Regions from separate parts of the Rhodococcus sp. 05-340-2 genome, predicted to be linked through region 1. Evidence: predicted binding sites of a transcription regulator. Region 1 holds the regulator's gene; each other region holds the start of a gene.
The links. The regulator LexA, encoded in region 1, represses DNA repair genes until DNA is damaged. The targets are predictions, from matches to a motif close to CGAACANNTGTTCG.
Positions count from the first base shown of each region.

Region 1 (7,174 bases):
GGGTGATGGCTCCGATGATCGCAACCGCGCTGGAGGCGAAGGATTTCGCCGCCGACGTCCGTGAACGAGGACTGACGCCCGGCGTCATGATCGAGGTGCCCGCAGCCGCGCTCCTCGCCGAGCACATCCTCGAGCACGTGGACTTCCTGTCCATCGGCACCAACGACCTGGCGCAGTACACGATGGCCGCCGACCGCATGTCTGCACAGCTCGCCGGTCTCACCGATCCGTGGCAGCCGGCCGTGCTGGCACTGGTGGCCCACACCGCTGCCGCGGGTGCCAAGGCAGGCAAGCCGGTCGGAGTCTGCGGCGAGGCCGCTGCCGATCCACTGCTGGCCTGTGTGTTGGTCGGGCTCGGCATCACCTCTCTGTCTGCAGCGTCGGCCGCCGTCGCGCATGTGGGTTCCAAATTGGCCACGGTCACGCTTGCTCAGTGCAAGGAAGCGGCCGCCGCCGCGCTGAAAACGGACAGCACCGCCGCTGCCCGTGAGGCAGTGAGCGCGATCCTCGGCTGACGCAATAGTCTTTTTCCCATCATGAGAAATCTGGGTTGGACGCTGCACGGAAACGGAAAGACCGTCGAGGCCGGAGCGGTGGTGGCACCGGACGAGCGATTGACGTGGCCGCGCACCGTCGGCATCGGGATGCAGCACGTCGTCGCCATGTTCGGTGCCACGTTGCTCGTTCCGACGATCACCGGCTTCCCGGTGTCGACGACACTGCTGTTCTCGGGCATCGGAACGGTGCTGTTCCTGATCATCACCCGGGGGCGGGTGCCGAGCTACCTCGGATCGTCCTTCGCATTCCTGGCTCCGCTCGGTGCCACCCAGGCGAACGGCCCGGCCGCGCAGCTCGGTGCCGTTCTGTGCGTCGGTCTCGTGCTCGCGGCCATCGGCGTCATGGTCAAGATCGCCGGTCGGCGCGTACTCGACGCCGCCATGCCGCCCGTGGTGACCGGTGCCGTGGTCGTCTTGATCGGGTTGAATCTGGCCCCGGCCGCGACGACGTCGTTCGAGGCGCAGCCGCTCATCGCCGCAGTCACGCTGGTCGCCATCCTGTTGGCCACGGCGATCGGACCCGGACTGCTCGGGCGACTGGGAATTCTGGTCGGTGTCGTCGTCGGTTGGGTGTTCGCCGCTGTCACCGGCGGAATCGCGCAACCACGCCTCGACGCGCTGAGCGCGGCGAGCTGGATCGGCCTGCCCGAGTTCCGTGGACCGTCGTTCGAGCTGTCGGTGATCCTGGTGGCGCTACCGGTGGTGATCGTCCTGGTCGCCGAGAACGTCGGACACGTCAAGGCCGTCGCGGCGATGACCGGCAAGAACCTCGACGACGTGGCCGGTGACGCACTGATCGCCGACGGGTTGGCGACCACCCTGGCCGGAGCCGCCGGTGGCTCGGGCACCACCACGTACGCCGAGAACATCGGGGTCATGGCCGCCACCCGCGTCTATTCGACGGCCGCGTACTGGGTCGCGGCCATCACTGCGATAGTGCTCGCGTTCTCGCCCAAGTTCGGAGCCCTGATCTTCACCGTGCCCGACGGCGTCATCGGGGGAGCAACCCTGGTGCTGTACGGACTCATCGGGCTACTGGGCGTTCGTATCTGGACCGACGCGAAGGTCGACTTCACCGATCCGGTCAATCTCATGGTGGTCGCTGCGGCGCTCGTCGCCGGCATCGGTGACCTGACACTGGCTGTCGGATCGGTCGAGCTCGGCGGTATCGCGTGGGGTTCGGTCGGCATCCTCGTCGGCTACCCGATCGTCTCGGCGCTCGCGAGGAGTGCAGGCAAACGAGGTCGTTAGCGGGGTCGGTCACGGATCGCGCGCGTTTTGGTCATCGACCGCCTCGACACCGCGGACGTAGTGTTTGCCTGTGACGTCAGTCGTACCGGCGACCGAGATCCGTAGAGATTTCGCGTGGTCGCTGTCGGTATGCACCGAACAAGGAGACATTCGTGGAACGCACACTTTTCGAGCCCGAGCACGAGCTGTTCCGGGAGTCGTACCGGAAATTTCTCGATCAGCACGTGGCACCGAACCACGCGAAGTGGGAAGAGCAGAACATCGTCGATCGCGGTGTCTGGGTCGAGGCCGGTAAGCAGGGCTTCCTCGGAACGGCAGCGCCCGAGGAATTCGGCGGCGGCGGAGTCAAGGACTTTCGCTACAACGCCATCGTCACCGAGGAAACCACTCGCGGCGGCTACAGCGGCATCGGCTTCACCCTGCACAACGACGTCGTCGCGCCGTACTTGATCGAGCTGGCCAACGACGAGCAGAAGCAGCGTTGGCTCCCCGGATTCTGTTCGGGTGAGCTGATCACCGCGATCGCCATGACCGAGCCGGGTACCGGAAGCGACCTGCAGGGCATCAAGACCAAGGCCGTTCGCGACGGCGACGACTGGGTATTGAACGGCTCGAAGACGTTCATCACCAACGGAATCAACGCCGATCTGATCATCGTCGTAGCCTGCACCGACCCCGAGAAGGGTGCCCAGGGCTTCAGCCTGCTGGTCGTCGAGCGCGACATGCCCGGTTTCGAGCGTGGCCGCAATCTCGACAAGATCGGTATGAAGGCCCAGGACACAGCCGAACTCAGCTTCACCGACGTTCGCGTGCCCGCGGCCAACCTGCTCGGTGAAGAAGGCATGGGCTTCATCTACCTCATGCAGAATCTTCCTCAGGAACGGCTCTCGATCGCTGTTGTCGCCGCTGCGGCCATGGAATCTGCGCTGGACATGACGATCCAGTACTGCCGCGATCGCAAGGCCTTCGGAAAGTCGATCGGCAAGTTCCAGAACACCCGATTCGTGTTGGCGGAGTTGGCGACCGAGACCACCGCCACCCGCATCATGGTGGACAAGTTCATCGAACTGCTCAACGCGGGCACCCTGACCGTCCAGGAAGCCGCGATGGCGAAATGGTGGACCACCGAGAATCAGGTCAAACTGATCGACCGGTGCCTGCAGCTGCACGGCGGCTACGGCTACATGAAGGAATATCCGATCGCCAAGGCGTACATGGATTCTCGTGTGCAGACCATCTACGGCGGCACCACAGAAATCATGAAGGAGATCATCGGCCGCGGATTGAATCTGTGATCCGCTGATCCGAAGAACACGCGAAGGGCCGCAGCACACTGTGCTGCGGCCCTTCGCGTTTGTCTTCGGTGACGATCCCTACAGCTTGCGCATCACGGTGACGACCTTGCCGAGGATCGCGGCGTTGTTGCCCGGAATCGGCTCGAACAGCGGGTTGTGCGGCAGCAGCCACACCTCGCCCTTGGACCGCTTGAACGTCTTGACGGTGGCCTCGCCGTCGATCATCGCAGCTACGATGTCGCCGTTGTCGGCCACGGACTGCTGACGAACCACCACCCAGTCACCGTCGCAGATGGCCGCATCGATCATCGACTCGCCGACCACCTTCAGCAGAAACAGCGAACCCTGACCGACCAGCTCGCGGGGGAGTGGGAACACGTCCTCGACGGCTTCCTCGGCCAGGATGGGACCGCCTGCGGCGATCCGGCCCAGTACCGGAACGAACGTCGGGGTCGGCAACCGATCCTGTTCCTCGGACGCCGACGAACCGTCGACCGCGGCGGCAGCCTGATCGGCCTGCACCTCGTCGAGACCGCGGACGTCGACGGCTCGGGGACGGTTGGCGTCGCGCCTGAGGAAGCCCTTGCGTTCGAGGGTGCGCAGCTGGTGGGCAACGGAGGAGGTCGAGGTCAGACCGACCGCGTCTCCGATCTCCCGGATGCTCGGCGGGTAGCCGCGCTCGGTGACCGACGCGCGAATGACCTCGAGTACCTTCCGCTGCCGCTCGGTCAGACCCGCACTGATATCGGTGCCGACCTCCATGGCCTTGGAGGTCGGTTCCGCGGCCGGCTTTCCCGCCGCGGCCTTGGTGGCGGTGGCCTTGGCTCCGGTCGTCCTGGAACCCGTCGTCGTGGAACGCGTGGTCGACCTCGTCGAGGTCTCGTCCTTCATGCTGTCGGCCTCCTGCTGGTGTCCTGGGATCCGGTCTGCGTGGTAGGTCTGCGCGGACTGGAGTTGATGGTGTCGACTCGTGTGGCGTGTGGTTTCTGACACGAATCTAGCGTGTATCAGCTGTTGAATCAAACATCTGTTCGACTCGTGTCGCGTTTTCTGCAGACTTTGTCGGAGGCTCGTGATAGAACTTCGAACAAGCGTCCATCGAACGCCTGATCGAACAATCGATCCAACGAGCGAAGTCGAGGTTCCGATGACCATCATCACCGATCGCCCCACCGCCGCCGGTGTCCGTGCCCGGTCCACTGTCGTCGAGCGTCGTCGCCGGGCGCGTCCCGTTCTGCAGAGTCCCATCGGGATGCACGGCGTCACGGCACCCCGTACACAGAGCGCACCGTGCCTTCCGGTCCTCGATCCGTCGTGGTCCGATGTCACCGATCGCGAGGAGGCCGATCGTGAGTTCGACGCGACCTCCGCGCACTTCGCGGGCCAGCCGGTTCGGCTGCGATCGCTCGTGCTGACGGTGTTGGCGGTCCTGGTCGTCGCAGGTGGCCTGATCGGCATCGCGAACCTGCGGGCGGCTGCTCCCGATGCAGGTGCGCAGCCGGTCGGTGTGGTCGAAGTGCACGACGGAGCTCTCGTCGAGTACACGCCCGGCAGATGACCACCGGCCCCGTCGCGTTCGCGAGGACTGAGTATCCTCGACAGACTGCCCCGATGTGCGTGCTCGTCGTCGGAGCATCGGCTACGACGGAGGACCCCTCATGCATTGCCCGTTCTGCAGGCATCCCGACTCACGCGTGGTCGACTCGCGTGAGATGGACGAGGGCCAAGCAATCCGGCGTCGTCGCTCCTGCCCGGAGTGCGGCCGTCGATTCACCACCGTCGAGGCCGCAGTGCTCGCGGTCGTGAAGCGCAGCGGCGTGACCGAGCCGTTCAGTCGCGAGAAGGTCGTCAAGGGAGTCCGACGCGCCTGCCAGGGCAGAGATGTCGACAACGATGCGCTGAACCTGCTGGCGCAGCAGGTCGAGGACGCCATCCGTGCCGCGGGATCCGCGGAGATCCCCAGCAACGAAGTGGGGTTGGCCATTCTCGGTCCGCTCCGTGATCTCGACGAAGTGGCCTACCTGCGCTTTGCTTCGGTCTACCGCTCGTTCAGTTCGGCCGAGGACTTCGAGAAAGAGATCCACGAACTGCGCAAGCACCGCGAGTCCGCCGACATCGACTGACAGATCCGCCCGTCAGCGACTCTGGTCCGAGATCGCCTTCTCGATGCGCTTCTCCGAGACCGGATACGCCGTACGAATCCCTTGGGCGAACAATCCCACCCGCAACTCCTCGATCATCCAGAACAGTTCCTGTACCCCGGAACTGTTCTTTCTGCTTTCCGGAAGCGAATCCAACAGTCGTCCGTACGACGCGTACACCCGATCGAGTACATCCATCGCCGCCGCATCACGGCCCGCGCTGCTCGGCAGGGTTGCCAACCGCTTCGTCGCAGCCGCGAGGTAGCGCGGTACGTCTGCCAATCTGCGAGAGCCGAACTCGGTGACGAACCCGCGAAAGATCAAGCCGTCGAGCTGTTCCCGAACATCGTCGGCCGGCTCACCCGAGGAGGACTGGAGTTGCGCGGACAGTGCCAGGGCAGCGGTCAGCACAGGGCGAACCAGGGCCAGCACCGCGGCGGTGCGCTGCGGAACCTCCGCGTGGACGAGCGCCCTGAGCTTGTCGAAAGCCTCGGGATCTCGAACCGGTCCACCGTGCGCATCCATTGCCTCCTCGACCGCGAGAATCCGGCATTCCTCGAGGAGCGGATCGACTCCGCCGTACGGATTCTGGCCGAGGGCAAGACGTTCGGCGGTCGGCAGCCCGGCCAGCAGTGCCTTGGTTCCCTTCGGTGCCGTCGACAGCAGCAGAGCTCTGGTTCCCGACCTCATCGCTGCTCGCTGTTGGGCGGGGGTGCTCAGGACTCGAACCGCGACGCCCGGTCCTTCCGGCACCAACGCCGGGTACCCGGTGACCTTCTGTCCGCCCACATCACGGGTGACGGTCGACTCCAACCGCCCCAGAGTGCTCGAGGTCCATGCCAGGGACGGCGCACGCTCCGCGTCACCGACCGCGCTCGCGACCTGGCGACCGACCTCCCCGGACAATCCGGTGCGTAGAGCAGCGAGATCTTTGTTGCTGCCCAACACCTTTCCGGACGGATCGACGGCCGCGAACGTCATCTTCAGGTGCTCGGGCAGTGCCGCACCATCGAAGTCCTTCGCAGTGATGTGGCACTGCGCAGCCCGCGAGAGTTCACGTGCCAGGGCCGTCATCAGGGTTTCCGCGCGTGGCTTCATGGCGGCCAACGCCGCGGCGGCGAAGTCCGGTGCCGGAACGACATTGCGCCGCAAGGCTTTCGGCAGTGTCTTGATCAGTGCCGTGACCAGCTCCAGTCGCATCCCGGGAACCAGCCAGTCGAAGCCCACCGGCTGTACCTGAGCGAGGAGGGCAATCGGAATCCGTGCGGTGACACCGTCGGCCGCAGTGCCGGGCTCGAACTGATAGGTCAGTGGGAATTGGATCTCGCCCTGTCGCCATGCGTCGGGATATGCACCGGTGAGGACGGAGGCCGCGTCGGAGTTGACGACGGTGTCGGTGGTGAAGTCGAGCAGGTGCGGGTCCTGTCTGCGGGCCTTCTTCCACCACGTGTCGAAGTGCCGTGCCGAGACCGCTTCCGGGGCGATGCGGGCGTCGTAGAAGTCGAACAGAGCGTCGTCGTCGACGACGATGTCGCGCCGTCGAGCGCGATGCTCGAGTTCGCCGACGTCGTCGAGCAGTGCCCGGTTCTTGTGGAAGAAGGCATGCTGGGTCTTCCATTCGCCCTCCACCAGCGCGTGTCTGATGAACAACTCCCGCGACGCCTCGGGGTCGATGCGGTGGTAATTCACCGGGCGTTGCGTCACCAGGGGAATGCCGTACAGCGTCACTCGTTCGTAGGCCATCGCCGATTCACGCTTGATCGACCAATGCGGTTCCGAGTAGGTCCGCTTGACCAGGTGGGGTGCGAGTCGTTCGGCCCATTCCGGTTCGATGCGGGCGGCCATGCGGCCCCACAGGCGTCCGGTCTCGACCAGTTCGGCGGCCATGACCCAGCGCGGCGGCTTCTTGAACAGACCCGAGCCCGGGAAG
Region 1 is NZ_NOYU01000027.1:415,739-422,912, forward strand. Features, by position in the region: gene ptsP (phosphoenolpyruvate--protein phosphotransferase) at 1-515, shown strand, start outside; gene CH271_RS16980 (uracil-xanthine permease family protein) at 537-1,808, shown strand; gene CH271_RS16985 (acyl-CoA dehydrogenase family protein) at 1,961-3,103, shown strand; gene lexA (transcriptional repressor LexA) at 3,182-3,865, opposite strand; gene CH271_RS16995 (hypothetical protein) at 4,251-4,661, shown strand; gene nrdR (transcriptional regulator NrdR) at 4,762-5,226, shown strand; gene hrpA (ATP-dependent RNA helicase HrpA) at 5,239-7,174, opposite strand, start outside.

Region 2 (7,174 bases), 110 kb from region 1:
GCGCCCGGTTGGCCGACGGGCTGCCCGCCTACGGTTCGTGCGCGGGCATGATCCTGCTGGCGTCCGAGATTCTCGACACCAGGCCCGACGCCCGGCACCTCGATTCCCTCGACATCACCGTGCGACGCAACGCTTTCGGCCGTCAGGTCGATTCCTTCGAGACCGACCTCGACGTCATCGGCATCGACGGTGGGCCGGTGCGGGCGGTGTTCATCCGCGCGCCCTGGGTGGAGCGGGTGGGCGAGCACGTCGAGGTGCTCGCCACCGTGCCGCACGGACCGGCCGCCGGACGCGTGGTGGCCGTTCGTCAGAACTCCGTTCTCGCGACGAGTTTTCACCCCGAGGTCACCGGCGACGATCGAGTGCACGCACTCTTCGTCGACATGGTGCGAGGCCGCTAGAACCTTCGACGGTCGGTCGGTGCCGAGCGCCGAACCGGGCGAGTAAAGTCGACAACACTGATTTCGAGCAGGAAGGGGCCCTATCGCATGAGCGGCCACTCAAAATGGGCCACCACCAAGCACAAGAAGGCGGTGATCGACGCCCGACGCGGCAAGTCTTTCGCCAAGCTCATTAAGAACATCGAGGTGGCGGCCCGCACGGGTGGCGGTGACCCCACCGGCAACCCGACCCTCTTCGACGCCATTCAGAAGGCGAAGAAGACCTCGGTTCCGATCGACAACATCGAGCGGGCACGTAAGCGCGGAGCGGGCGAAGAGACCGGTGGAGCCGACTGGCAAACCATCATGTACGAGGGCTACGGACCCAACGGTGTCGCCATTCTCATCGAGTGCCTCACCGACAACCGCAACCGCGCCGCAGGCGAGGTGCGTGTCGCGATGACTCGCAACGGCGGAAACATGGCCGACCCGGGTTCGGTGTCCTACCTGTTCTCGCGCAAGGGTGTGGTGACCCTCGAGAAGAACGGTCAGAGCGAGGACGACGTTCTGATGGCCGTTCTCGAAGCCGGTGCCGAGGAAGTCAACGACAACGGTGACACCCTCGAGATCGTCAGCGAGCCGACCGACCTCATCGCCGTGCGCACCGCGTTGCAGGAAGCCGGAATCGACTATGACTCGGCCGAGGCGAGCTTCCAGGCGTCGGTGAACGTTCCGGTCGATGCCGACGGTGCACGTAAGGTGTTCAAGCTCATCGATGCACTCGAAGACAGTGACGACGTCCAGAACGTGTGGTCCAACGTCGACCTTTCCGACGAGGTCATGGCGGAGCTCGACGCAGAGGACTGAGCCTGGCGCACCCGACGAGGTGATCGACAGGGTGTCGTATCCCTGATCCGACGGTAGGCTCCGCTACGCTATCGAACAACAGTTCGTAAGCGGAAGGTGTGGTGGCGTGCGGGTGATGGGTGTCGACCCCGGTCTCACCAGGTGTGGGCTCAGTCTGATCGAGGGTGGCGTGGGCCGAACGGTGGTCGCGCTCGATGTCGATGTGGTGCGGACGCCCGCGGACATGGATCTCGCGCAGCGTCTGCTGAGGATTTCCGAGGCCGCGGAGTACTGGCTCGATACGCACAAGCCCTCGGTGGTCGCGATCGAGCGAGTCTTCGCCCAACACAATGTGCGGACGGCGATGGGCACGGCCCAGGCCGGTGGCGTCATCGCCCTCGCGGCGGCCAGGCGCGGCGTCGACGTCTGCTTCCACACTCCCAGCGAGGTCAAGGCTGCAGTCACGGGCAACGGCTCGGCCGACAAGGCTCAGGTGACCGCCATGGTCATGCGCATTCTCGGGCTGCAGACCGCACCGACTCCCGCGGACGCGGCCGACGCTCTGGCCCTCGGCATCTGTCACTGCTGGCGAGCGCCCATGATCGCCCGGATGGCGAAGGCCGAAGCGATGGCCGCCGAACAGAAACGCAAGTACGACGCGCGTCTGGCCGAGGAGCGCAAGGCTCGCGCTGTCGTGGCACGCAGGATCGAGAAGATGGCCAAGAAGGAGGCGGGCGCACGATGATCGCGTCGATCAGGGGTTCGGTGTTCGACATCGCGCTCGATCACGCCGTGCTCGAGGCGGCGGGCGTCGGGTACCGGGTCAACGCCACTCCGGCGACGTTGGCCACGCTGCACCGGGGGAGCGAAGCGACCCTCTTGACGACCATGATCGTGCGTGAGGATTCGCAGACGCTGTACGGGTTCCCCGACAAGGAGTCGCGTGAGCTCTTCGAGTTGCTCCTCACCGTGACCGGCGTCGGCCCGCGAATCGCCATGGCAACTCTCGCCGTGCACGAGCCCGATGCGCTGCGAACTGCGTTGGCGGACAGTGATATCGGAGCTCTGACCAGGGTGCCCGGTATCGGGAAGCGCGGCGCGGAGAGAATGGTCGTCGAGCTGCGCGACAAGGTCGACGCGGTGGTCGGACGAGCCGGAAGCTCGGCCGTGCCGGGATCCGGTGCGGGCAATTCGATGCGAGACCAGATCGTCGAAGCGCTGATCGGTCTCGGATTCCCCACGAAGCAGGCCGAGGAAGCAACCGACGCGGTGCTCGCTCAGCAGCCGGAGGCCACGACGTCGACCGCGTTGAGGTCGGCGCTGGCGTACCTCGGCAAGTCCAGGTAGGCCCGGGTGACCGAGGACGACCAGTTCGCCGAATCCCAGGTCGGTGCGGACGCGATGTCCGACGACTTGGACGTCGAAACGAGTCTGCGTCCGAAGAACCTCACCGATTTCATCGGCCAACCTCGCGTGCGGGAGCAGCTCCAGCTCGTGTTGTCGGGTGCCAAGATGCGCGGCGGCACCCCCGATCACATCCTTATGTCCGGGCCGCCGGGCCTCGGCAAGACCAGTATGGCGATGATCATCGCCGCAGAGCTGGGAACCTCGCTACGGCTCACGTCGGGTCCGGCGCTCGAGCGGGCAGGTGATCTGGCGGCGATGCTCAGCAACCTGGTCGAAGGGGACGTGCTGTTCATCGACGAGATCCATCGCATCGCCCGTCCGGCCGAGGAGATGCTGTACCTGGCGATGGAGGATTTTCGGGTCGACGTCATCGTCGGCAAGGGGCCGGGAGCGACGTCGATTCCACTCGAGGTCGCGCCGTTCACCCTCGTCGGCGCCACCACCAGGTCGGGTGCGCTGACCGGACCGTTGCGCGATCGGTTCGGATTCGTGGCGCACATGGATTTCTACGAGCCCAGCGAGCTCGAACGAATACTGATGCGGTCGGCAGGGATTCTGGGCGTACGGATCGACCGGGACGGCTGCGCAGAGATCGCCGGGCGCTCGCGCGGCACCCCCCGAATCGCGAACCGATTGCTCCGTCGAGTCCGCGACTACGCAGACGTGCGTGGCGACGGCACCGTCACCCAGGACACCGCGAAGGCCGCGCTGGTGGTCTACGACGTCGATAAACTCGGGCTCGACCGACTCGACCGCGCAGTACTGAGCGCGCTCATCCGAAGCTTCGGCGGGGGACCGGTGGGTGTATCGACACTGGCCGTCGCCGTCGGCGAGGAACCGTCGACGGTCGAGGAAGTGTGCGAGCCGTTCCTGGTGCGTGCCGGAATGATCGCCCGTACCCCCCGCGGGCGCGTCGCGACCGCTGCTGCGTGGCAACACCTCGGTCTGACGCCGCCGCCGGACCTCGCAGTGGGTGGAATTTCGGTCCGATCCTCGGAGGTCCAGCAGGGATTATTCGAATGAATCGGGCACAACGGGACACGAACGGACCGGACCGGTTCCAGGTAATGGCACACTGGGTAGCTGCGAGGCCCGCACCGGCGACGTTCTCGCACGAGACAATGACGTATTTCGAACCCGACTTCGAGGACTGACCTTCCGATGGATTTGCTGTTTCCGCTGCTGATCGTGGCCCTTCTGGTACCGCTGTTTCTCAATGCGCGTCGACAGAAGAAGGTGTTGGCCAAGACCACGGAAATGCAGGACTCGCTGAAGATCGGCGACGAGGTCGTCACCACCGCAGGCCTGTATGCCCGCGTCGTCCTGGTCGAGGACGACACGATCGACCTGGAGATCGCCGACGGCGTCATCACCACCTGGTCGCGTGCGGTCGTACGTGAGGTGTTGCCCGACGACACCGAGTTCGACGACACCGACATCGACGCGACCACCGAGGCGGACCTCGCGGCCCTCGGCTCGAACGACACCGCGGGACCGTCCCTGAGCAAGGCAGACGCGAGCCGGCCGGACGAGACGATCGAGCAGACGTCGAAGAGGCTCGAAAAAGAGTGAGCACGATGTGAACGAACCGCTGTCGGAGACAGTATCCGGCAGCGGTTTTCTCTGCGGTGACCGATGTGGTGCACAATCGCACCGCTCACTGCTGACACAGCGGGCCGCCAGGCCCTGCAGGAACCGACACTTTCCATCGCCTCAGAGGAGAAACACACACCGTGGCACCTTCCAGCGGACCGGTGCAACCCGCCCGCTATCTCGCCGTTTTTGCGGTGCTGATGGCAGCGGTGTACGCCATGGTCTTCTTCACCGGAGACAAAGACCCCTCGCCGAAGTTGGGAATCGACCTGCAGGGCGGCACGCGCGTGACACTCACCGCGCGGACCCCCGACGGCAATGCACCGACGCAGGACAGCTTGAAGCAGGCGCAGCAGATCATCGAGACCCGCGTCAACGGTCTCGGTGTCTCCGGCTCCGAGGTGGTCATCGACGGTGACAACCTCGTCATCACGGTGCCCGGCGACGACAGCTCCCAGGCGCGCACCCTCGGGCAGACCGCGCGACTGTTCATCCGGCCCGTCGTTGGATCCGTTGCTCCGTCGACGGGCGAGGGTGCTGGCACGCAGCAGACCCCGGTCGACCCGGCCGCGCCGGTCGATCCTGCGGCACCGGTCGATCCTGCGGCACCGGCAGACCCTGCTGCGCCCGTAGATCCGGCCACTCCGCAGAACCGTGTGTTCCCGGCGCAGGATCCGTCTGCGGTCGATCCGACGCCTGCTCCTGCGACCGACGCACCCGCTACCGACGAACCCGCGACAGACGATCCCGCCGCGGATGCTTCGCTGTCCGACGCGGATCGCGCTGCCCAGGAGATCGCCGACGCCAAGACGCTTCGGCAGAGCGAGGACCCGCAGGTCCAGCAGCTCGCGATGCAGTCCCTCGACTGCAACGCAGCAGACCCGCTCGCCGGTAACGACGATCCGGCGCTGCCCCTCGTGGCGTGCTCGACCGACGGAACGGCCGTCTACCTGCTCGGTCCCACGATCATCGACGGTCAGCAGATATCCGACGCCACCTCCGGCTTCGACAGTCAGCAGGCCCAGTTCCAGGTCAGCCTGACGTTCGACTCGGAAGGCTCGAACACCTGGGCTCAGTTCACCGCGGCCAATCTGCAGAAGCAGGCGGCGTTCGTGCTGGACTCGAAGGTGATCAGTGCACCGGTCATTCAGGGGGCCACCCCAGCGGGCAGCGCCACCTCGATCACCGGCAACTTCAACAACCAGACCGCGTCCGAGCTCGCCAACACCCTCAAGTACGGCTCTTTGCCGCTCTCCTTCGTGTCCTCCGAGGCCGAGACGGTGTCGGCAACACTGGGATTGGCCTCGCTCGAAGCAGGTCTGCTCGCCGGTGCCATCGGACTGGCGCTGGTGTTGGTCTACTGCCTGCTCTACTACCGTGCCCTCGGGCTGCTCACTGCGCTGTCGTTGGCGCTGGCCGGTCTCGTGGTCTACGGAATCATCGTTCTGTTGGGCCGATGGATCAGCTTCACACTCGACCTCGCAGGCATCGCAGGCCTGATCATCGGTATCGGTATGACCGCGGACTCGTTCGTGGTGTTCTTCGAGCGCATCAAGGACGAGATCAGGGAGGGCCGCAGCTTCCGATCGGCGGTTCCTCGCGGTTGGGCACGCGCCCGCAAGACGATCCTGTCGGGCAATGCGGTGAGCTTCATCGCTGCCGCAGTGCTCTACGTGTTGGCGGTCGGTCAGGTCCGCGGCTTCGCGTTCACCCTCGGACTGACGACGATCCTGGACATCATCGTCGTGGTGCTGGTGACATGGCCGCTGGTGTACCTGGCATCGAAATCCACGTTCTGGTCCAAGCCGTCCGTCAACGGACTCGGTGCCGTCCAGCAGATCGCGCTCGAACGCAAGCGCGCAGCCAACAAGGCACTCGCCGTCAAGACCGGCACTGCGCCGTCGAAGGAGGCATGACATGTCGGACACGACCACGTCGACCCCATCGCCCCTCGACGATTCGGGTGTCGATCAATCCACCCAGCCGAAGCACAGCTGGCTGTCCAGGTTGTACACCGGTACCGGTGCCTTCGACATCGTCGGTCGTCGCCGGTTCTACTACATCCTCACCGGCGTCATCGTGCTGGTGTGCCTGCTGAGCTTCCTCGTTCGCGGCTTCACCCTCGGTATCGACTTCGAGGGCGGAACCCGGATCGCGCTGCCCGCGGCCGACAACATCACCACCGAGCAGGTCGAGACCGTGTACGACGACGCGCTCGGCATGCCGCCGGTGTCGGTACAGACCGTCGGTGCGGGTGCCGCAGCAACGGTGCAGATTCGCTCCGAAGCTCTCGACCCCGCCGAAGTGGACACCCTTCGCCAGGCGTTGTTCGAGGCATTCCAGCCGCAGGACAACTCGGGTACCGCGACCCCCAACGCCATCAGCGTGTCGGACGTCAGCGAGACCTGGGGCAGCCAGATCACCCAGAAAGCTCTGATCGCGCTCGTAGTCTTCCTGGTCATCGTCAGCATCTACATCGCTGTCCGATACGAGCGAGACATGGCGTTGGCGGCGCTGGCCGCCTTGGGATTCGACCTCCTGGTGACCGCAGGCGTGTACTCGCTCGTCGGATTCGAGGTGACGCCGGCAACCGTGATCGGCCTGCTGACAATCCTCGGTTTCTCGCTGTACGACTCGGTGGTGGTGTTCGACAAGGTCGAGGAGAACACCCGCGGCATCCTGAACCTGCATCGCAAGACGTACGCCGAACAGGCGAACCTGGCCGTCAACCAGACCCTGATGCGCTCGATCAACACCACCGTGATCGGTGTCCTCCCGGTGATCGCACTCATGATCATCGCGGTATGGCTACTCGGAGTGGGCACGCTGAAGGATCTGGCTCTGGTGCAGTTGGTCGGCATGATCGTCGGTGCCTACTCGTCGATCTTCTTCGCCACTCCGTTGCTGGTGACGCTCAAGGAGAAGTGGGGCCCCGTCGCAGTCCATAC
Region 2 is NZ_NOYU01000027.1:522,531-529,704, forward strand. Features, by position in the region: gene pdxT (pyridoxal 5'-phosphate synthase glutaminase subunit PdxT) at 1-401, shown strand, start outside; gene CH271_RS17530 (YebC/PmpR family DNA-binding transcriptional regulator) at 489-1,247, shown strand; gene ruvC (crossover junction endodeoxyribonuclease RuvC) at 1,354-1,971, shown strand; gene ruvA (Holliday junction branch migration protein RuvA) at 1,968-2,573, shown strand; gene ruvB (Holliday junction branch migration DNA helicase RuvB) at 2,628-3,656, shown strand; gene yajC (preprotein translocase subunit YajC) at 3,795-4,205, shown strand; gene secD (protein translocase subunit SecD) at 4,367-6,142, shown strand; gene secF (protein translocase subunit SecF) at 6,144-7,174, shown strand, end outside.
Region 2: ruvC (crossover junction endodeoxyribonuclease RuvC) is a predicted target of LexA. The motif match lies at 1,320-1,333, and genes of this name have one in related genera.

Region 3 (7,174 bases), on a different contig from region 1:
CAGGGTTGTCGATCGTGGCCGCGAGGTGCAGGAACACTGCGTCACCCGACTTCATGTCGACAGTTCCGCACCCGTGCAGAATGTCGCCCTCGGCGCTGTCGTGCTCGCGCCTGGACGGCACGTTGTCTGCGATGGGAACCGTGTCGAGATGCCCGGCGAGCATCACCCTCGACCCGAGTCCGCGGTTGGTTCGGGCCAGAACGGCGTTGCCGCTGCGGATGATCTCGAAGCCCGTGGTCTGCTCGCGGAGCGCCTTCTCCACCTCGTCTGCAATGCGCGATTCGTCCTCGCTGACACTGGGGATGTCCACCAGTGCCGCGGTGAGGTCTATCGGGTCGGCATTCAGTTCGAGCGTCACGGGAGAAAACTCTAGGCCGTGGATCCCGGAATCTCGCGGACCACGCCGTCGAAGCCCGCACCGAACAATCGTCCGCTCGAGAATCCCTGGTCGGAGCGGCCGTAGGTGACGACGCTGGTCAGCCGAGTTCCGGTGCCGATGACACACGTCGCCCCCGGTGCATCGATGCGGACGACGGAGCCGCCTGCGTTGAGCGGCACCACCGGGCGTCCGGCATCGTCGAGGGTGAGCCCGTCCGGAGCTGCGAAGCTGTCCAGTCCCGACAGGTCGAGCACGCTTTCCGGTGCCGAGGGGTTGGCGATCGGGATCCGGCTGACGCCTGGGTTCACGAACGTGCGCGATACGTAGAGGTACCGGTCTGCGGCGTCGAGCACTGCACCGTTGGCACTGGGGAAGCTCGCCCACGCCGGGTCGACCGAACCGTCGGGACCGATCCGGCCGATGAGCGAGCCGAAGTCGTTGGTGGCGTACACCGTTCCGTCGGCGGCGACTGCGAGTCCGTTGGCTGCGCTCAGACCGGTCGCGAACGGGGTGACGGTGAGAGTGTTCACGTCGAGCCGAACGATGCCCGCGGCCTTGACGATGTCTCCGACGAAGACGCGGGGGTCGGCTCCGTAGCCGACCAGCAGGGTGCCGTCGGGCATCCATGCCAGCGCGCCACCGCCGCCGCTGGGGACCGTCGCGATGGGGTACGCGGCCTGTCCGGGCGCGTCGATGCGGTACACCCGGCCCGAGACGATGTCGGTGACGTAGGCGCGGCCCGACGCGTCGACGGCCAGGCCTTCGAGAGCTGCCCCGGGGATTCGCGCGACCACGGCCGAAGAACCGCCGGCTCCGGCGCAGTTGGGATCGGCGGCAGCGGTGCCCGAACCGACAACGGCACTGCTCACGGCGATCAGCGCCGCAGCGATCACCGTCACTGCCGAACGCGTACGTGTGGACTTGCTCGAACTCATGACGTCCCCCAGACTCGGCGACCCCCTGTCAGCCGATGGGCATGTCTACCACGCGCCTGTGACAACCAAACCCAGGGCGATTCCGAGGACGATCGTCGTGGCCAAGGTCGTCACCAATCCGGTGAAGGAGACGCCGCCGGCCATCACCGAGGTCACTCCGCGACTGCGGGAGGCGGTACGGGTGGTCACCGGAGAAACTCTGTCAGCTTCCCCACCGCCGACGCGTCCGCCGGCGTCCCGATGCGATCACGCTCGGTAGTCGAACCGATAACGAACCGACGCTTCGCCCGAATCGCGGTGCTCCCACAATCCGCGCGCCCGACACGGCGGGCAGAACAGTCCCCGACCGGAGCCGTTGCCGAGCCCCCACCGCATTCGGCCCACCGCGTATTCTTCGTCCCGTGAGCGCACATGGAGCATCAGCAGTAGGTATCGCCAACATCACGACGTCGGGCGTTGTTCTCGACACCTGGTTTCCGAGCCCGGAGCTCGGGACCGGCTTCGAGACCGGCACCACCCGGCTCGAGGGTTCGGACGTCCCCGAGGAGCTGGCCGCTCTCGTCGGATCCGACGAGGCGCGCGGCGTCGAGGTGGTCGCAGTGCGCACCAGCATCGCCTCCCTCGACGACGCCCCGATCGACGCCCACGACGCGTATCTGCGACTGCATCTGCTCTCGCACCGGTTGATTCAGCCGCACGGGCAGAATCTCGACGGAGTGTTCGGCCTGCTGGCCAATGTGGTGTGGACCAACTTCGGTCCCGCAGCGGTGGACGGTTTCGAGACGGTGCGCGCGAAGCTGCGCGCCCGCGGTCCGGTGACCGTGTACGGAGTCGACAAGTTCCCACGCCTGGTCGATTACGTCGTTCCCACTGGAGTTCGTATCGCCGACGCCGACCGCGTTCGCCTCGGCGCGCACTTGGCCAGCGGCACGACGGTCATGCACGAGGGCTTCGTCAACTTCAATGCCGGCACGCTCGGCAACTCGATGGTCGAGGGTCGCATCTCCGCGGGTGTCGTGGTGGGCGACGGTTCCGACGTGGGCGGCGGTGCGTCGATCATGGGCACGCTCTCCGGTGGCGGCAAGAACGTCATTTCCGTCGGGAAGAGCTGCCTGCTGGGTGCGAACTCCGGTCTCGGCATTTCGCTCGGTGACGACTGCGTCGTCGAGGCGGGGCTGTACATCACGGCAGGCACGAAGGTGAGTGGTCCGGATGGGACAGTGGTGAAGGCGGCAACATTGTCCGGCAAGTCCAACCTGCTGTTCCGTCGCAACTCGCTCTCGGGTGCGGTCGAGGTGGTGCCATGGAAGGGCACCGGCGTCGAACTGAACGCAGCATTGCACGCCAACGACTGAGAGTCCACTTCACCCGAATCAGGCTGTCGAACAACCTCTTCCAGCCCCGCACCGTGTTCTCGCTGCGGGGCTGGAGTCGTTGTGTGGACGGTGCGCTCGGTTCAGGCGATGTGGGGGCCTGCTCGGGCGTGGGATGGTCTCGGTTGTCGGTAGGGATCCACGGTTGCGGGTGGTACGAACCAGGGGTGGTTGTCGGTGCCGATGAACACTTCCCAGTCACTGTGGTGGATCAGGCGGTGGTGGAATCCGCAGAGCAGAACCAGGTTGTTCATGTCGGTGGGGCCGCCGTCGCCCCAGTGCCAGATGTGGTGTCCTTCGGTCCAGGCGGCGGGTTTTCCGCAGCCGGGGAACGCGCACCCGTGATCGCGGGCGGTGAGAGCTTTACGTTGTTTGGCGGTGACGGTGCGGGCGGTGCGGGCGAGATTCAACGGGTTGCCGTTCTCGTCCATCACGATGGCAGTGAGGACACAATCACACGCCAACTGACGGGAAGTATTGCGGGACAGCGGTCCCATCCACGGCAGCCACCCGACCGAAGTGCCGTCGCCGAACAAGTCGCGATACGCGCCACGATCGGTGGTCGGCCCGCTTCCATCGCAGTTGCTGCTGGGTTCGGTTGCTGCCCGGGTGTTCTCGTCGTCGGTGATGTCGTGAACCCCACCCTGAAGATCGGCGAGGTCCTGCAACCGGATGTGCAGGTTCACGTGCGGGCGTTCACCGCCTTCGATGGGGCGATCACTCGAGGCGAGGTATTGGTCGAGGATGTGTCCGAAGGCGTCGGCTCTGCGCCGGGCAGGGCTGCGATCGTCTTGGGTGCCGTCGGCTGCGGGGTGGGGTTCGGTCAACGGCGAGAGCGCGATGAGCAGCTTCTCTCCGGTGATCGCATCGAAGTCACCTTTCAACACCAGCCGCCCGTTCAGGGTTGTGGAGGCGAAGAGTTCGTTGCGGTCGGTGTTCTCGGCGGGTGGTTTCTTGGTGCCGAAGCTGTCTTCGAGTCTGGTGATCGCTGCACGAATCCGGCCGGTACGAGCGTCGGGTCCTGTCGCAGCCTTGATCAGAGCTCTACGTGCGGCATCGCGACCCTCTTCCGGCAGGTTCTCCGGGGGTGTTTCGGCGAAGGTGAGGATCAGAGCGGCGTGATCGACGGACATGACGCCGGTGTTCACGGCGTCGGCGATGTCGGGAAACGCAGCCATACCGCGGGCGAGCGCAACGATCTTGGTGGCCTTGGACGGTGAGAGAAGGGTGGTGGAGGCCAGCCATCCGGCAGGTCCGGGAAAACCGAGCTTCTCCCGGCTCACGCGGGTGTCGATCTCGGCGACGAGAGCAATCCGCCGAGCCTCCAACAACTGGATCTGGTGGGAGACCGCAGCGGCGTCGGCGAGGAGTTCACTCTCGCTCAGTTGCCAAATCTCCGCGGTCATGGGAGCAAGCGTATCGAACGCGCGTTCGATTGGCAACCATCGTTGAACCGAAAACTATTGCCCTGCAGAACTATTGGGAACTCAAAGTCTGTCGGTAGCCCATGATAGAGGTCGACTCATCCCCCACACATCACGATTTGTGGGCTGCGATCACGGCTCCTCGATGTTGGAGAATTGTCCAGTTACCGTCCCGTCGCTGCCACAACGTCCCTCTACGGGTATGCACGCAGTCGAGCAGCAGTGTGTACGTCAGCAGGTAGGTGGCTGGGGCAGTTCCCGTGGCTGAAACTCCCCGATCATCACCGCCGCGCCGACCGCCCGGGTCTTACACGTACCGGTCTTCGAGGACCGATCAGACGTGCTCGCGACTGCAGAGCCGACCCGGAGCGTCGATATCCCAAAAACTTCGATCGGCGAGGCACTAGGCGTCGTTGCGCGTGGTGCCGTACTCGCAAAGATAGAAGATCCGTTCGCGCGGTTCGAGTTCCGCGAGTACTTCATGCAACTCAGGCGCAGGGAGGCATTCGGCCCCGGCCCAAAATCGGCCCCAGCGTCAGCCGATGGTTCCCAGCGACGCCAGGGTTTTGACAACGGCCCGCGCCGCTTCGGCACCCTTGGTTTCGAGGTGGGCGGTGAAGAACGCTGCGTGGTCGGCGTGCTCGTGGAAGTGATGGGGAGTGAGCACCACCGAGAACACCGGCACATCGGTGTTCAGTTGCACCCGCATGAGGCCGTCGATGACCGCCGTTTCTACGAAGTCGTGTCGATAGATTCCTCCGTCGACGACCAGCGCGGCGGCAACGATCGCCGAGTACTTCCCGGTCTTGGCCAACCGCTGGGCGTGCAGCGGGATCTCGAATGCCCCCGGCACCTCGAAGACGTCGACACGAGTATCGCCCTGGCCCAGCCGCTCGAGTTCGGCCGCGAATCCCACTCGCGCTCGGTCGACGATGTCCAGGTGCCAGCTGGCGTGGACGAAGGCAATGGATCCGGCGAGTGGAGTCGTCATGGGTGCGATGCTAGCGGTACCGCTCGTCGAGCAAGTCGAGTGTCGCGCCATCGAATTCGCCGCCGAAATACTTCTGCAACACTTCACCGAAAACGGACTGGCCCTTGGTAGCTTCGGCGAAAAGCGTCATGGACGAATGCAGTTTCAGATTGTCGGGGTAACCGAAGATCTCGTCCACCGTTCGACCCTCGATTCCGACGGTCAGCCGGGCCGCCTTCTTCAGACGCGGACCCAGCACCTCGTGGGACAGATACAGTTCCGCCTCCGTCAGGTCGGCGATACCGAAGTGCTGAGCAGTCGCACTCCGTCCCAACCCCGCCAACTGCGGGAACACGAACCACATCCAGTGGGTGTGCTTCCTCCCTGCCTTCAACTCCTTCGTCACTGCACTCCACACGGGATCCTGGGCGTCGACGAAGCGTTGCAGGTCGTATTCGGTCATGCCACTCAACCTAGGGCACCGATTCGGTTCGCCTCGACAGCAATCTTTCAGCTAATATCTAGACCTGGACGGTGTCGAATTCGCAGACGATGCCGGCTGCCGGATGCGAGGCCACCCCCCGCAAAGCACGACAGGCCTCGCATCCGGATTCGACCGCATCACGTCGCCTCTGCGATCCAGACTCGTCCAGCTCATGAGACAGAGGGGTAGTCGAGATGTATTCGGTGTTGATATTCGCGATCGTGGCTGCGCTTGCATTGATGGCGCTGTCGCTGGTCACGTTGATCGTCGGCGAATCGATCCGAATGATTCGGCACATCGCTCAGGGCCGGCCCAGCGCCACCCAACGCGGATTTCGACCGTGAACAGCAGAGCGGGTTTATCGAAGCCGCCGGACGGTTACCATTTGGTTACTGAAATGTCGGCTACCGCCGCGGGACAAGTTGGGTTCACATGATCAGAGGGAAGACAAAGGTGCCGGTCGAAGACGGATCGTTCGCGGCCAGGTTGAACAAGCTGTTCGACACGGTCCATCCACCGGGACGTCGGCCTCATACCAATGCCGAGGTCGCACAGGGGCTGGCCGACGCGGGCCATCGCATCTCCAAACCGTATATTTCGCAGCTTCGATCCGGACACAGGACCAACCCGTCGGAGGAGACCGTGACAGCGTTGGCGCGGTTCTTCAAGGTACGGGCGGATTATTTCTACGACCCGGTCTATCAGGATGCGGTCGATCGCGATCTCGAAATGCTCGCGCAATTGCGGAATCAAGGCCTGCGGCGACTGTCGGCACGCGCATTCGACCTGTCCGACGAATCGCAGAGCCTGCTGACCTCGATGGCCGAAAAGCTACGCGCAAGCGAAGGATTGCCCGCGGTGCCACCGGACAGCACCCCGTAGCGCTCGCTGCCCGGCCGGCCCCGTCCGCTACCGAGCAGTCGTGTCGGTAGCGGAGTCCGGTGATGTCGCGTCGTCGAGCGCGGCGGTGGACGTCGATCGATGCGCCCGGGCGATCAAGGCAACCCACTGCGGAGGGGACCAGTCGGGTGGGGGCACGATCCAGTGGGCACCGAGGATGGGGTGGGCGAGAGGGTCGTGGACCGTCCGAGCTATCCGTGCTGCGCGATCCACCGGATCGTTCGGCGCGGCGACTCCGTCGTCGAACTGTCCGGCACCCACCTGCAAGTACAGCCCGTCCATGACGTCCGACACGTGATCGGACGCTTGCAGCACAGTGGGTGCCCGCGATCGGTCGGAGTCGCGAAGTTCGGGGAATCGGCGGAGCAGGGCGTGGTGTAGATCTTTGATGCGGTAGAGCAGGATCCGGGCGCGTATCCATGTCTCGATCAACACCGACACTGCACCGATCGACATGATCGACGCACCCACTGTGAGCACCCCGCGGTTCGGTTCCGCACCGAGAATCACTGCGATGGCGATCGACAGCGGCGCCACAGCACCGAGACAATAAAGGGCAACCGCACGCCCGATCGGCGTGCGGGCGATCACCCGAACCCCGGCCGCGATCACGGCGGCGAACGCCGGCAGAACCGCGCACCAGCCGGCCACCGGGTTCAAGAGCGAGCCCGCCATCGCACCGGCTGTGGACACCGCGATGACGACGGCA
Region 3 is NZ_NOYU01000025.1:94,969-102,142, forward strand. Features, by position in the region: gene dapE (succinyl-diaminopimelate desuccinylase) at 1-358, opposite strand, end outside; gene CH271_RS13195 (SMP-30/gluconolactonase/LRE family protein) at 370-1,314, opposite strand; gene CH271_RS28835 (hypothetical protein) at 1,360-1,503, opposite strand; gene dapD (2,3,4,5-tetrahydropyridine-2,6-dicarboxylate N-succinyltransferase) at 1,716-2,669, shown strand; gene CH271_RS13205 (HNH endonuclease signature motif containing protein) at 2,771-4,093, opposite strand; gene CH271_RS13210 (6,7-dimethyl-8-ribityllumazine synthase) at 4,647-5,102, opposite strand; gene CH271_RS13215 (DUF1810 domain-containing protein) at 5,113-5,544, opposite strand; gene CH271_RS29310 (hypothetical protein) at 5,787-5,909, shown strand; gene CH271_RS13225 (helix-turn-helix domain-containing protein) at 6,019-6,447, shown strand; gene CH271_RS13230 (hypothetical protein) at 6,475-7,174, opposite strand, start outside.
Region 3: CH271_RS13205 (HNH endonuclease signature motif containing protein) is a predicted target of LexA. The motif match lies at 4,108-4,121, and genes of this name have one in related genera.

Region 4 (7,174 bases), on a different contig from region 1:
CGTTGGACGAACACGCCGGGAAGATGTACGTGGGCCGGGTCGATCTCGCCCGGCTCCACGAGGTTCTCGACCTGCGCGATGGTGATCTTGCCTGCCATCGCGGCGAGGGGGTTGAAGTTCATCGCGGTCTTGTCGAACACGAGATTGCCTGCCGTGTCACCTGTTTCGGCGTGCACCAGCGCGAAGTCGGCATTGATCGACTCTTCGAGGACGTACCGCTTGTCTCCGAACACTCGCGTCGCCTTGGGCGGCGATGCGATGGACACGGAGCCGTCGGCGTCGTAGCGCCACGGCATTCCGCCGTCGGCGATGGGGCTGCCGACTCCTGCCGGAGTGAAGAATGCGGGGACGCCGTTGCCGCCGGCGCGGAGTCGTTCGGCGAGTGTGCCTTGGGGGGTGAGTTCGACTTCGAGTTCGCCGGCGAGATACTGCCGGGCGAATTCCTTGTTCTCGCCTACATACGAGGCGGTGACGCGGCGGATTCGTCCGGCGGCCAACAGGATTCCGAGTCCGTAGCCGTCGACGCCGCAGTTGTTGGAGAACACTTCGAGCTCGTCGGCATCGGTGTTCGCGATGGCTTCGATGAGGGCGTCGGGGATGCCGCACAATCCGAAGCCACCGACCGCGAGGGTCGCTCCTCGGCCGATGTCCGCGACCGCCTCGGCGGCGGACGCATAGGTCTTTCCAGTCACTTGCAGCTCCTGATGTGTTCGTTGAGCAAACGTTGCACTCAGTGAACCTGAGCTGTGTATCTGGATGAAGTGAATGATGGATTTTGCTCGTTCGGTGAACGGATGGAGATATGGCGTCCGCTGAGTGGACGTACGATGGCCGGGTGACGTCACCGGATGCCAACGCAAGTGTGATCGGCAAGATCTGCTCGTTGCTGCGCGCAGCGGGAACCGAGGAGCCGTCGGGCGCCTCGACCACCGCGCTCGCTCGGGCAACCGGAATCGCGCGGCCGACCGCACATCGCCTACTGGCGTCTCTGGCCGACCAAGGATTCGTCGACCGCGACGCCGCCACCGGCCACTGGTCATTGGGCCCGGAGATCTATCTGCTCGGATCGATGGCGGCATTGCGGTACGACATCACCGACCAGGCTCGAAAGATAGTGCAGGCGTTGGCCACCGAGAGCGGAGAGAGTGCGTTTCTGTCGGCGCGGCGTGGGGCGGAGACCGTGTGCCTGCTTCGGGTGGAAGGGAGCTTTCCCTTGCGCTCACACGTGTTGTACGAGGGCATTCGGCTGCCGCTCGGGGTGGCGTCCGCAGGCCTGGCCATTCTTGCGCACCTTCCCGACCGGGAAGTCTTCGAGTATCTCGGTGGAGTGGACCTGGTGCCCGAGTGGGGAGAAGACCACTCCGACAGCGAGATTCGACGCCGCATAGCGCACACCCGCACCACTGGATTCGCCGTCAATCCGGCGTTGCTGGTGGAAGGCAGCTGGGGCCTCGGCGCCGCCGTGTTCGACCGTGCCGGAGGTCCGGCATGGGCACTGAGCCTGACGGGTGTCGAGACACGATTCCGTGATGATCGGCGCCGGGAGTTGGGCAAGCTGCTGCTCGACGCGGCACACCGACTCACCGTGCAACTGGGGGAGCGGCCCGCTTAGCCGTCGAGTTCCTCCAGAATGTCCGCGGCGTCTTGGTTGCCTGCGGCGGCCAACCTCTGCAACTCGTTGCGGTCGCCACGTTCACCGGCGAGCTCGACGAGGATGTCGACGGCATTGCTGCTGCCTGCCTCGGCGAGGGAGCGGAGTTCGTCGAGGTCGTTTCGAGAGCCCGCGAGTTCGACCAACTCGTCGATGGCATCCTGATCACCGCGGGCCGCACGCTCGCGCAACTCCACCAGTTCTGACGACGTCGAATCGGGCTCGCTCATGGAGTGGAGTGTAGAACGATTCGGCGGAAAGCGGCAGGTCAGCCGCCCCAATTCCGGCTCCAGCGTTCTTGTCGGTGGCCCGGGTTAGTCTTCTTTCAGTTCGAACGCACGTTCTTGTTTCGGCTCACCGGGGGGTGAAAAATGGGTGCAATACCGACTGTGTCACTGGAGGCGTTGACCGCTGCCGCGCGTGAGGAGAATCGGCACGCGGCCCGCAAGATCGCCGCCTGCTATCGCGTGCACTGCGACTGGATCACCCGCGACACCGAACACAAGCACTACAGCCGATACGGACGCACCGAAATGGCTGTCGCGTTGGGCTGCTCGGCGACCGTCGCCGAATCGTATGTATCCGTCGGCGTAGCCCTGCACACCCGACTCCCACTGCTACGAGCAGCGTTCGAGACCGGGGAGATCGACCTCCCTCGCGTGCGGACCGCATGCCGGATCCTCGACAACCTCTCCGACGCCATCGTCACGTCGGTAGAGAAAGAGGTGGTCGAGGCGGCGCGGAGGTCGTCCCCGGGCCCGCTCGAGCAGGCGATCTGGGACATCCTGCTGCGCGTCGCACCCGAGGAAGCAGCAGCGCTGCGGGAGTTCGCGAAGAAGTTCCGCACCGTCACCTACAGTCCCGCCGGCGAACTCGCCCGCATCCGAGCCGAGTTGACCGCACCCGAAGCCGCCGCCGCATGGCAACTCCTCGAAGAAATGGCCGACACCCTCTGCCCGAAAGATCCGCGCGGGAAGAAAGAACGCCTGTGTGATGCGTTCATGGCCCGCATGCACGGCGAACCCCGACTGGCATGCCTGTGCCACCGCCCCGACTGCCCGAAGAACGACACCGTGTTGCCGGATCGGCGGGTGCCGTTGACGATGATCACCGTCGACATCGCCACCCTCATCGGACTGCTCGCCAACCCCGCCTACCTGGCCGGACATGGTTCCATCGATCCCGACCTCGCGCAGGAGCTGGCACGCAACAGCCATTGGCAGATCCTGCTCACCGAGGCGGTGACTCTTGCGGAGAAACTCGGACTGGCAGTCCAGAACCCGGAGACCGGGGAATGGGAACGAACACCGACAGACCAGCAGCAGGAGTCGGACTCAGCGTCGGATCCGGTGAACGACACGGACACGAACGCTGCTTCGGCAACAAACGCTCCCGAGACTCGCAGCTGCACCGGTAGCGACTCGGTACGGGCGACTGAATCCGAATCATGCACGACCACTGGCACATCCACTGACACTGATGCCGACACTGATGCCGACACTGATGCCGACACCGATGCCGACACCGATGCCGATACCGATGCCGAATCATCCACGGCACCCGCACCCGCACCCGCACCCGACCCCGCGCCCTCGCCGACCAGCGCGACGGCACCGGCGACAGACCTCGCGCGAGGAACAGCTCTGGCGTCGGAACCGGAGACTGCAACCTCACCGGCTCCGCTGGAGGGTCAGGCCGCGGACACCTCTGCCCATCCAGCTCCACCCGACCTCAGCCGAAACGAAGACAGACCACGGCGGACCCAATCGCTGACCTCCGCCGCCGCCCTGTTCTGCACCCACACACCCGTCGGGAGGGGCACACGGCACAGCTCTGCCTTCGACGTCACTGCCCTCGATCTGCCCTCCGCGATTCGGCGAAAAAACCGAACGATCCCCATTGCAGGCCACACTCCAGCACACCGCACGCCCTCAGGCATCTACCTCGGCAACGCCTCCCTCGCCGCTGCACTCGAAGCTGCTATCGCCGCCGATCCCACCCTCGGAAAATCAGTACCTCGCGACCCGCTGACCGTCCGAGCACTGATCTACCGACCCGACACCCTCACCACCGCAGCCGTCCGATTACGCGACAAACACTGCCGATTCCCCGGCTGCCACCGACCCGCTGCACGTTGCCAACTCGACCACATCAACCCGTTCGACCACACCAACCCACTCGGCGGAGGATGGACCACCGTCAACAACCTCCAATGCCTCTGCGAATACCACCACAGCGTCAAAACCGCCGGCTACTGGACCACCACCATGCTCCCCGGCGGAGCCATCCTCTGGAGATCGACATCCAAGACCACCCGAATCACCCTGCCCACCAACGGCACAGCCGTACTCATCCTCGGCAACGACCTCACACCACACATCCCCACCCGACCGACACGATCCGGCATCATCGCCTACCCCGACCCACCCGACAACCGACAGCCCGAGACAAACGACACGGCAGCACCGCCGTTCTAGGCGATGCTGCCGAGGGTCTCTGTGCCCGCTCCGTCAGCTCAGGTGCTGAATGTGGTCGCGGGTGAATTCGATGCGCTCATCGACGCGTCCGTCTCCAACCTTGTTCACCCAATCGGGGTCGGACAGCAGTGCACGTCCGACGGCAACCAGATCGAACTCGTTGTCCTCGAACTGGCCGACCAGTGCATCGAGTCCGGTGACACCGGATGCGGCGTCCTCCGACCATGCCGAGGTGAACACCGAGTCGAGGCCAACCGATCCGACAGTGATCGTCGGCACGCCGGTGAGCTTGCGGGTCCACCCGGCCAAGCCCAGCTTTCCGTCGTTGCCGTCCAGCTCAGGGAACGCCGGATCCCAGTGGCGGCGGGTCGAGGCGTGCAGAATGTCCACTCCGGCGTCGACGAGAGGAGTCAGGACACGTCCGAGTTCCTCCGGATTCTGGGCGATCCGGGCGTCGAAGTGATTGCTCTTCCACTGCGAGAAGCGGTACACGATGGCGAAGTCCTCACCCACCGCGGCGCGGATCGCCGCAACGACCTGCGCGGGGAAGCGAGTCCGAGCTTCGAGAGAACCACCGAACTCGTCGTCGCGCACATTGGTTGTGGCCCAGAGGAATTCGTCGAGCAGATACCCGTGTGCGCCATGCAGTTCGAGGCCGTCGAAGCCGGTGTTCTTCGCGTTGACCGCGGCCTGCACCCACTGCGAGGTGAGTTCGTCGAGGTCGGCGTCGGTGAATGCCCGACCCACCGAAGAACCGTCGAGTGCAATGCCCGACGGGCTCACGGTGGTGACGTCCGGGAAGAGGCGAGGCTCGGTGCCGCGCTCGACACCGAGGTGCCACAGCTGCGGGATGATCGCGCCGCCCTCGGCGTGGACGGCGTCGACGACACCCTTCCAGCCCTCGAGGCTGGCATCACCGTAGATCCGCGGGACGCGGGTATGAGGGCCGGCTGCCGGATCGGGAATGTAGGCGCCCTCGGTGATGATGAGGCCGGTGCCGCCGGCCGCGCGCTTGCGGTAGTACTCGGCGACATCCGGGCCGGGGATGCCGTCGGGAGAAAAGGCGCGCGTCATCGGGGCCATGGCGAAGCGATTGCGGAGCTTCAGCGACTTGACCTCGAACGGCTCGAAGAGCCCGGCGGTGGACAGATGCTGTGTTGTGGATGCAGTTTCGGTCACGCCTGCGCACAACCGGCATGCAACCCGAGCTATTCCCGGCGCAGGGCTGTTAGCGTCGGAGCCTTATGAGCCCCTCGCCGCTGATTTCTGCCGCCGAACTGCACGACCTCTTCGAGATGGGGCGGGCTCCGGTCGTCCTCGATATTCGATTCGTGCTGCAGACCGGAAGCGACAGAGCCGGTTACGAGGCCGGCCACATCCCGAACGCGCAGTTCGTGGACCTCGACGCGGAGCTTGCCGGGGTCCCGGGTTCGGGCGGCCGCCACCCGTTGCCCGACACCGAGACGTTCGTCGCAGCGATGCGCGGTGCCGGGGTGAGTGACGACTCCTCGGTCGTGGTCTACGACGGAGGGCCGGCGACCGCGGCCGCGCGCGGCTGGTGGTTGTTGCGCTACTACGGCCATGCCGACGTGCGAGTCCTCGACGGCGGTCTCGCCCAGTGGGTCGCGGCCGGATTCCCGATCGGTACCGAACCGTCGATCGTCGCGGCCGGATCGTTCACTGCGAGGCCGTCCCTTGCGTCCGTTCTCGACGTCGACGACGTACTCGACTTCGCCCGGGACAACGTACTGCTCGACGCCCGGGCACCCGAGAGGTTCCGCGGGGAAGTGGAACCGGTGGATCCAGTGGCCGGTCACATCCCCGGCGCGGTCAATCGGCCGACGACCGAGAACGTCGATACGGACGGCAAGTTTCTGGACCCCGGGGTACTCGATGGCACATTCGGTGGACTTGTGCCCGAGGGAAAGAAAGTCGCCGTCTACTGCGGTTCCGGGGTGACCGCGGCACATCAGATTCTCGCGCTCGAATTGGCGGGCATCGATGCTGCGTTGTATCCGGGCTCGTGGTCGGGATGGATCACCGATCCGACGCGTCCCCGGGCCTAGAGTGCGCCTCTGAGCAGCATGTTCATGCAACCAGGGTTGAACTTGAATCCGACTTCAACTATACCTGGGGCATGAAGGTTGAAGGCAGAGTTGCCATCGTCACCGGAGGTGGTGGCGGAATCGGCGGAGCCATCGCCGCTCGACTCTCCGAGCACGGCGCACGCGTCGTCGTCTCCGATCTCGACGAAACCACGGCCCGATCCGTGGCCGACGCCATCGAACGCGATCGGCCGGGAACGGCCGTCGCCGCTGCGGCGGACGCGTCGAACACCGAGGACATCCAACGGCTGATCGCGGTGGCCGAGGAGTCGTTCGGCCCCGTCGATCTCTACTTCGCCAACGCAGGCATCAGCGGCGCACCCGGACTCGACGCCGCCGAGCAGGACTGGGACCTGTCGTTCGACGTCAACGTACGCGCGCACATTCGGGCCGCGCAGCTGTTGGTGCCGGGTTGGCTCGAGCGCGGCGAGGGATACTTCGTCAGCACCGCCTCGGCGGCCGGCCTGCTCACCCAGATCGGCTCGGCGACATATGCGACGACCAAGCACGCGGCGGTCGGTTTCGCCGAGTGGATGAACGTCACCTACGGCAACCGCGGAATTCGCGTCAGCTGCCTGTGCCCGATGGGTGTCAACACCAAACTGCTCTACGAGGGACGCGAATCCGGAGATGCGTTGGGAGCGGCGGCAACTGCCGCGGTTCTCAGTGCCGGTGCCGTGCTCGAACCGCTCGATGTCGCCGATGTGGTGCTCGACGCGATGGACCGCGAGCAGTTCCTCATCCTGCCGCACGAGAACGTACTGGACATGTACCGCAACAAGGGTGCCGATTACGACCGGTGGTTGCGCGGCATGCGTCGCTACCAGGACAGCTTGCTCGACAACAACCGATAGGGGCCCACCGTGGCATTTTTCGAGACCTCCGACCGTGCGAAGAAATACGAGTCGGATCTGTTGGAATTCATGGACTCTCACATCTAT
Region 4 is NZ_NOYU01000006.1:116,751-123,924, forward strand. Features, by position in the region: gene CH271_RS01980 (CoA transferase subunit A) at 1-692, opposite strand, end outside; gene CH271_RS01985 (IclR family transcriptional regulator) at 803-1,612, shown strand; gene CH271_RS01990 (hypothetical protein) at 1,609-1,881, opposite strand; gene CH271_RS01995 (HNH endonuclease signature motif containing protein) at 2,023-4,128, shown strand; gene CH271_RS02000 (NADH:flavin oxidoreductase) at 4,162-5,307, opposite strand; gene CH271_RS02005 (sulfurtransferase) at 5,373-6,194, shown strand; gene CH271_RS02010 (SDR family oxidoreductase) at 6,266-7,087, shown strand; gene CH271_RS02015 (acyl-CoA dehydrogenase family protein) at 7,157-7,174, shown strand, end outside.
Region 4: CH271_RS01995 (HNH endonuclease signature motif containing protein) is a predicted target of LexA. The motif match lies at 1,983-1,996, and genes of this name have one in related genera.